Regions from separate parts of the Halanaerobium sp. ST460_2HS_T2 genome, predicted to be linked through region 1. Evidence: riboswitches for the same ligand, from Rfam matches in the RefSeq annotation. Region 1 holds a riboswitch; the other holds the start of a gene.
What was found. Region 1 has a riboswitch for S-adenosylmethionine ahead of DFR80_RS03610 (O-acetylhomoserine aminocarboxypropyltransferase/cysteine synthase family protein). Riboswitches for the same ligand answer to the same signal wherever they lie in the genome.
Positions count from the first base shown of each region.

Region 1 (3,350 bases):
AATAGCTCAGTTGACCGCTGTAGACATCCTATTTGTTGCTTTTGCCAAAAATGATTTTAGTAAAATAAGCGATTACTTAAGAAATACCAGGGAAAGTGTTGAGCAGTTTAAAATAAAGTAAGGGAAGAAAGGAACTACAAATGAGAAATAAAATTATTTTATCAACAATTTTATTATTTATAATATTATTTTCATCTCTTACTACTTCAGCAGTAAGTCAGGAACAGGAATTCGATATTTTTAATTTCTTAAAATTAGGAGGAGATTTTTTAATGAATTCTAAAATTGCAGAGATGTCTCTGGAAGAAAAGGTGGGACAGCTTTTTCAGATAGGATTTTCAGGACCGCAGGTTGATTCAGAAATAAAAGATATGATTGAAAATTATCATATTGGTGGAGTGATTTATTTCAGCAGAAATATAGAGAACCCAGCTCAGACTGCAGAACTTTCAAATCAGCTGCAGGAACTGGCAGTAAACTCCGGGGCAAAGCTGCCGCTTTTTATTTCGGCAGATCAGGAAGGTGGTACAGTTACTAGATTAAAAGGAGCCACGCATTTCCCCGGGAATATGGCTCTTGGTGCTGCTAATAATAAAGAATTTGCTTATTTAGCTGGCGAAGCTGTAGGTGATGAGCTAAAAAATTTAGGGATTAATGTTAACCTGGCTCCTGATCTTGATGTGAACAATAATCCTGATAATCCAGTGATCGGAGTTCGTTCGTTTGGAGAAGATCCTAAATTAGTTGCTGAACTGGGAACTTCCTATATTAAAGGGCTGCAGTCAAAAGGAGTTATTGCAACAGCTAAACATTTTCCAGGCCATGGAGATACAGCAGTTGATTCTCATCTGGATTTACCTGTAATCAGACATTCCCGCAGTCGTCTGGAAGGGGTAGAGCTTTATCCTTTTAAAAAGGCAATTGAGGCCGGGGTAGACAGTATAATGACAGCCCATATATATTTTCCGACAATCGAAAAGGAGAAAGGAATACCGGCAACTCTTTCTAAGGCTGTTTTAACTGATTTATTGAGGGAAGAACTTAATTTTAAAGGTTTAATTATTACTGATTGTATGGAAATGAATGCAATAGTCAATACTTTTGGTACTGTAGAAGGAGCTGTCAAAACAATAGAAGCTGGGAGTGATACTGTTTTAGTATCTCACAGTTACCAAAAACAAAAAAAGGCAATTAATGCTGTGATTAAAGCAGTAAAAAACGGAAGAATTAGCGAAGAGAGAATAAATCAGTCTTTAAAGAGAATTTTAAGCCTAAAGGGTAAGAGAATCAGTCTGGCAGAGCTTAAAGAAGCAGATGAAAATAAAATTAATTTTGCAGCTCATCAAAAAATTGCCAGAGAAATTGCAGAAAATGCAGTAACAGTGGTTAAAAATGAAGGAGTTCTGCCTCTAAAAAATATTGAATCAAAAAAGATCAGTGTAATTGACTTTGAAATGGGGCGAGTTTCTTTAGCTGAAGATGACGATAAAAAAAGAAATTTGTTTTTTAAATATTTACAGGAAGAATTAAATAAGGTAGAAAATATAACTTTACAAGAGGGACAAACGATTACTGTTAATAATAATAAAATAATTGACAGTGATTTAGTTATTGTCTGCACCTATAATGCTGCAGTAAACAGAGACCAGGCCAGAATTGCAGAAAAATTAGCTGTAAAATATGATGTTTTAGTTCTTGCTCTTCGTAACCCCTATGATTATAAATATCTGAATCAAACTCAGGCATTTATTACAACCTATGATTACAGTCCGGCCAGCCAGAAAGCTGCTGTTGATTTGATAAAAGGAGAAATCAGTGCCCGCGGGAAATTACCGATTAGTATTAAATAAAACAAAAGAAAGAATATTTCTTGACAGAATTACTTATCTATGTTAAAGTTATAAAAAACAATAAAACTTATCGCGAGAGGTGGAGGGACTGGCCCTTTGAAACCCGGCAACCAGCAGTTAGCTACTGCCCGGTGCTAATTCCAGCAGGAAGATTCCTGAGAGATAAGGAGTAAGTAAATTACCCACTCCTACTTTTAGGTAGTGGGATTTTTATTTTTTACAGACTTATTTACAGGCTGCAAGTAGAGTGATCACTCAAATTTATTGTTAATTAGAGAAGAGAAAATTAGAGGAGGAAATTAAATGAAATTCAAATTTGATACTTTAGCATTACATGCAGGTTATGAGGCAGATCAGAACAAAAAGTCAGCAGCAGTTCCAATTTATCAGACAACATCCTATACTTTTGATGACACAGACCATGCAGCAGATTTATTTGCTTTAAAAGAGGCCGGTGATATTTACACTCGAATTCAAAATCCGACTAATTCTGTACTGGAAAAAAGAATTGCTGCTCTAGAAGGTGGAGTAGGAGCTCTGGCAGTTTCCTCAGGACAGGCAGCAGAGGTTATTGCCCTTTTAACTATTTGTAATAATGGAGATCATATTGTCAGCGGCAGTTCGATTTATGGCGGAACCCATAATCTCTTTAAACATACCTTTAAGAATATGGGCATAGATGTTTCTTTTGTTGATTCTGAGGACCCCGAAACTTTCAAAAAGGAGATTAATGAACAGACAAAGGCTCTTTATGTTGAAACAATTGGTAACCCATCTCTAACAGTACCTGATTTTGAGAGACTTGCTGAAATTGCCCACGAAGCAGGAGTACCGTTGATAGTTGATAATACTTTTGCTTCCCCCTATCTCTGCCGTCCCTTTGAATATGGAGCAGATATAGTGATCCATTCGACCACTAAATACATAGCCGGTCATGGGAATTCTATTGGTGGTGTTATTGTTGATAGTGGTAATTTTGACTGGGATACAGGGAGATTTCCTGGGTTGGTGGAACCGGATCCAAGTTATCATGGAGTTAAGTTTCAGGAGGAATTTGGAGAAGCGGCTTTTATCATTAAAGCCAGAGTACAGCTTTTAAGAGATTTAGGCAGTGCTCCCAGTCCTTTCAATTCTTTTTTGACAATTACTGGTCTGGAAACATTAGGCTTAAGAATGGAGCGTCATTCCCAAAATGCACAGGCAGTGGCAGAATTTTTAGCAGCTGACAATAGAGTTGACTGGGTTAGTTATCCCGGGCTTGAAAGTCATGACACACATCATAATGCTAAAAAATACTTAGAAAATGGTAGTGGTGGTATGGTAGCATTTGGCATCAAAGGTGGCAAAGAAGCAGCAGAGAAGTTTATCAATCAGCTTGAACTATTTTTACATCTTGCCAATGTTGGAGATGCAAAATCTCTGGCAATTCATCCAGCTAGTACTACACATCAGCAGTTAAGTGATGAAGATTTAAAGAAAACAGGAATTTCGCCGGAATTA
Region 1 is NZ_QPJF01000005.1:63,611-66,960, reverse strand. It holds gene DFR80_RS03620 (MurR/RpiR family transcriptional regulator) at 1-121, shown strand, start outside; gene nagZ (beta-N-acetylhexosaminidase) at 141-1,850, shown strand; SAM riboswitch class I at 1,915-2,019, shown strand; gene DFR80_RS03610 (O-acetylhomoserine aminocarboxypropyltransferase/cysteine synthase family protein) at 2,154-3,350, shown strand, end outside.

Region 2 (3,350 bases), on a different contig from region 1:
TCTTTGCAATCATAAAAAATTTTAATGTTAATCTTACTTTTCTATCTCCTAATAATTTTAAATTAGAATCATTGGAAAAATCATAAAATACTGCTTCAAAATCAGGAAGATACCTATTTAAATCATATTTCTCTATTATATTCTGATCAAAATAATCAGCAAAATTTTTTATTACAAGTCTTCCATTACCTCCATGGTAAAATAAAATTGGAATTATAAAAGATAAATTTTTAACTCCTTTACTTCGTTTTTCGCGCATCCAGATTTTAGCTAAATAATTAAATATCTGCATTACCGACCATCTGTCATTATAACTTTTGTGCTCAAAAAGAAAATAAACTCCATATTTTTTATCATCTAGATTTGATTTAAACAGTAAATCAGAATAATAACTGCTCTTTCCAGCATAAGAAACCGGTCTGGGATCAAGTTCACTGAAATCAACAAATTCTCTCAAGTTTTGCGGAAGATAACTCTGCAGAAAATTCCTTGTGATATCTAATCTGCCAAAGGTCTTCTTAAAGAAATCATCATGAGGTGTATTTGATTTTTCAGGCACGGCAATTTTCCCTTCTAAATATATTTTACCATAACTTAAAGCTTAAGTTCAATGATAATATAAATATTATACCATTATTTGTAAATTGTAGCAAATATAATATTTTATTTAGCTTTTCTTTTTTCTCTTTTCTTTTTGGCTGCCTCTCTCATATTTCTAAAATAAATACCTGCTCCACCAATTTCAGATGTCATCTGTCCATCAATAATATAATCAATTTTATCTTTGATTTCTTTTATTGAACTATCAAGTTCTTCAGCTTTTAAATTATAGAGTTCATTCTTAATTCTTTTTATATCATTTTTTAATTCTTCAACAGGAGCTTTAACTAAAAATTTCTTACCATTTAATAATTTAACTACTTTCATTTCAACTTCTATCAATTTTAATTCTACTTCAAATAACTTCAGTTCTTTATATTCCTTCTCCAATTCAGCAATGTCTTTCTGTAGTTCTAATAACATTTAATCATCTCCTAATATTATTTTTTAATATTAGAGAGGTAGACCCGGCTGAAAGTTATCCTAGATGCTCAGCCTTAATTTCTTCAATCTCTTCCTGCAGCATTTGATCAATTTTTGTGCTGTGATTTTCTCTTTTCTGCTTAACTAATTTTTCAAGCTTTTGATGCCACTCTTCTTCTGCATGAGGACAGAGAAACTGATCAAATCTTGTCTTCTTTTTAGCCATGGCTGAGCCAAAATCTTTATAGCCTAAAGTATTTCTTTTTACTTCACATTTACTGTCACAGACATTAAAGTACATTTCTTCTTTTTCACCTGGAGCAGTATTAAAAACTGTCAGACCAGTAGTATATGTCATAGTTTAAACCTCCTTTTTTAAACATTAAAAAAACTCTTCTCAATAAGAGAAGAGCTCATAAATAATCATCAGCATCTTTTCTTATCTTTCAGCACAACTGCTGCGAAAATTAGCACCTTCTCTGACGGGGGTTGCTGGGTTTCACCGGGTCCGTTCCCTCCACCACTCTTAATAAGATTAGATTTATTAAATTGTAATTATAGATTAACACAGAAGTTAATGAATAACAAAATATACTTAGATAATTTTTCCTGCAGGATTCTATTTAGATACAACTAATATTATAAATATCAGTTAATTAAAGATAAATAGGAAAAGGAGTTTTTAAAGTGAAATGCTTAATTTTATATTTTTCCCAAACAAATTCTACCAGAAAAGTCGCTGAAGCTATCGGCGAGGAACTGGCTGCCCATGAATGGTATCTAAAATTAAAAAATATTAAAGATGAGAAGGTTGATCATTTAGAAGAATATGATCTAATTGGATTTGGCAGCCCTGTTTATTATTTTAGACTGCCTTTTATAGTAGAAGATTATCTGAAGTCTCTGCCAGACTTAAATAATAAAGCTGTATTTTCTTTTATTAGTTATGGCAGCTATTATTTTAATGTGCCTTTTCAGATAAGAAAAATACTCAAAGAAAAAAATACAGTTAATCTGGGTTTCTATGCTGCCAGGGGTGAAGATAAATATTTGGGATATTTAAAAGAAGGAGTTCTCTTATCAGAAAGCCGCCCAAACAAAGATGATATCAGTCAGGCTAAAGAATTTACCCGCTACTTAATAGAATCTTTTCAGCAAAATACAGCTTCAGAAAATAATTATAGTTATAAAAGCAAAAATAAAAAGAATCTAATTTACAATATTGAATCTTTATTAACAAAAAGATGGCTTATAGATAAAATCTACACCAGACTCTTTTTCAGTAAAAAAAGCTGTACAGGTTGTGGTAAATGTGTCAAAGAATGTCCTCAAAATAACATTATTTTAAACAGCAAAAAAAGACCCCAATGGGGAAAAAGCTGTGAATTATGCTTTAATTGTGAGATGATATGCCCGGTACAGGCAATATACTCTTCAGCAGATATGAAAATATTTGATCCCGTTTTTAAATATAATGTTAGACAAGCTATAAATGATAATGAGATTAATTATACTGAAATTGACTATAAAAAAGGTGAAATTATAAAAAAATAGTCTTTAGTGTTCTAGCCCTCATAATAAACAAGCTGCTTTTTCAGCCTCCTGATTCCTCCTCTGGGATTCTCTACATCACCTTCATAGCGGGGTATAATATGCTGATGAAGATGCATCACCGTCTGCCCACCGGCATAATTGACATTAAAACCAATTCTGTTGTAGTATTTTAGTTTTCTCAGTTCTACTATATCCTTAAAGTGATCAGTTAGCTCATCGCATCTACTTCAAAGCCAGTTCAATCGCTTTTAAATAAGCTTTACTGCTTACAGTTGCCTCGGAGATGACATCTACATTTACTTTCTGTTCATCTATAACTCTGGCCAGAATTTTGTCTACTACCTCGGGCTGCGAGAATAAAAGATCATCAACTATTTCTATATCTGTAATCCTGTGGTCTTTAATAGTAACTTTAACCGTATTTGTCCATCTACCACCCTCATAGGTGCCGGTGTAAGTCCCATCAGTCAGAGCTGAAAGGTCAACCTCATTAATTGGCACCCGACTGCCTGAATCAAGACCGCGGCTCAGATAGAAAAGCCCACCTCCAGCAAGGAAAATTATAATTATCACTAGCAATAAAATTACTTTCCAGAATGTTTTCATTAGCCTTCACCTCGCTGCAGTTTTTCTGCAAATTCTTTAATATTTTCATCCTTAATCTCAGATTTGTTTTCCTTGACTTTGGCCAGTTTTTTTACCATAAATCTGGAAACAAAGTTCATCCGGTCAAAATTAAATTCATAACCGAAATAACCTTTGCTTAGTGAATG
Region 2 is NZ_QPJF01000035.1:5,430-8,779, forward strand. It holds gene DFR80_RS13475 (Rpn family recombination-promoting nuclease/putative transposase) at 1-559, opposite strand, end outside; gene DFR80_RS13480 (hypothetical protein) at 664-1,023, opposite strand; gene DFR80_RS13485 (hypothetical protein) at 1,079-1,381, opposite strand; SAM riboswitch class I at 1,460-1,559, opposite strand; gene DFR80_RS13490 (EFR1 family ferrodoxin) at 1,711-2,577, shown strand; partial or broken gene DFR80_RS15490 (HIT family protein) at 2,589-2,771, opposite strand; gene DFR80_RS13500 (FMN-binding protein) at 2,800-3,183, opposite strand; gene DFR80_RS13505 (flavodoxin domain-containing protein) at 3,183-3,350, opposite strand, start outside.
Region 2: linked by a shared signal. The riboswitch ahead of DFR80_RS13485 (hypothetical protein) and the one ahead of DFR80_RS03610 (O-acetylhomoserine aminocarboxypropyltransferase/cysteine synthase family protein) in region 1 are both predicted to bind S-adenosylmethionine.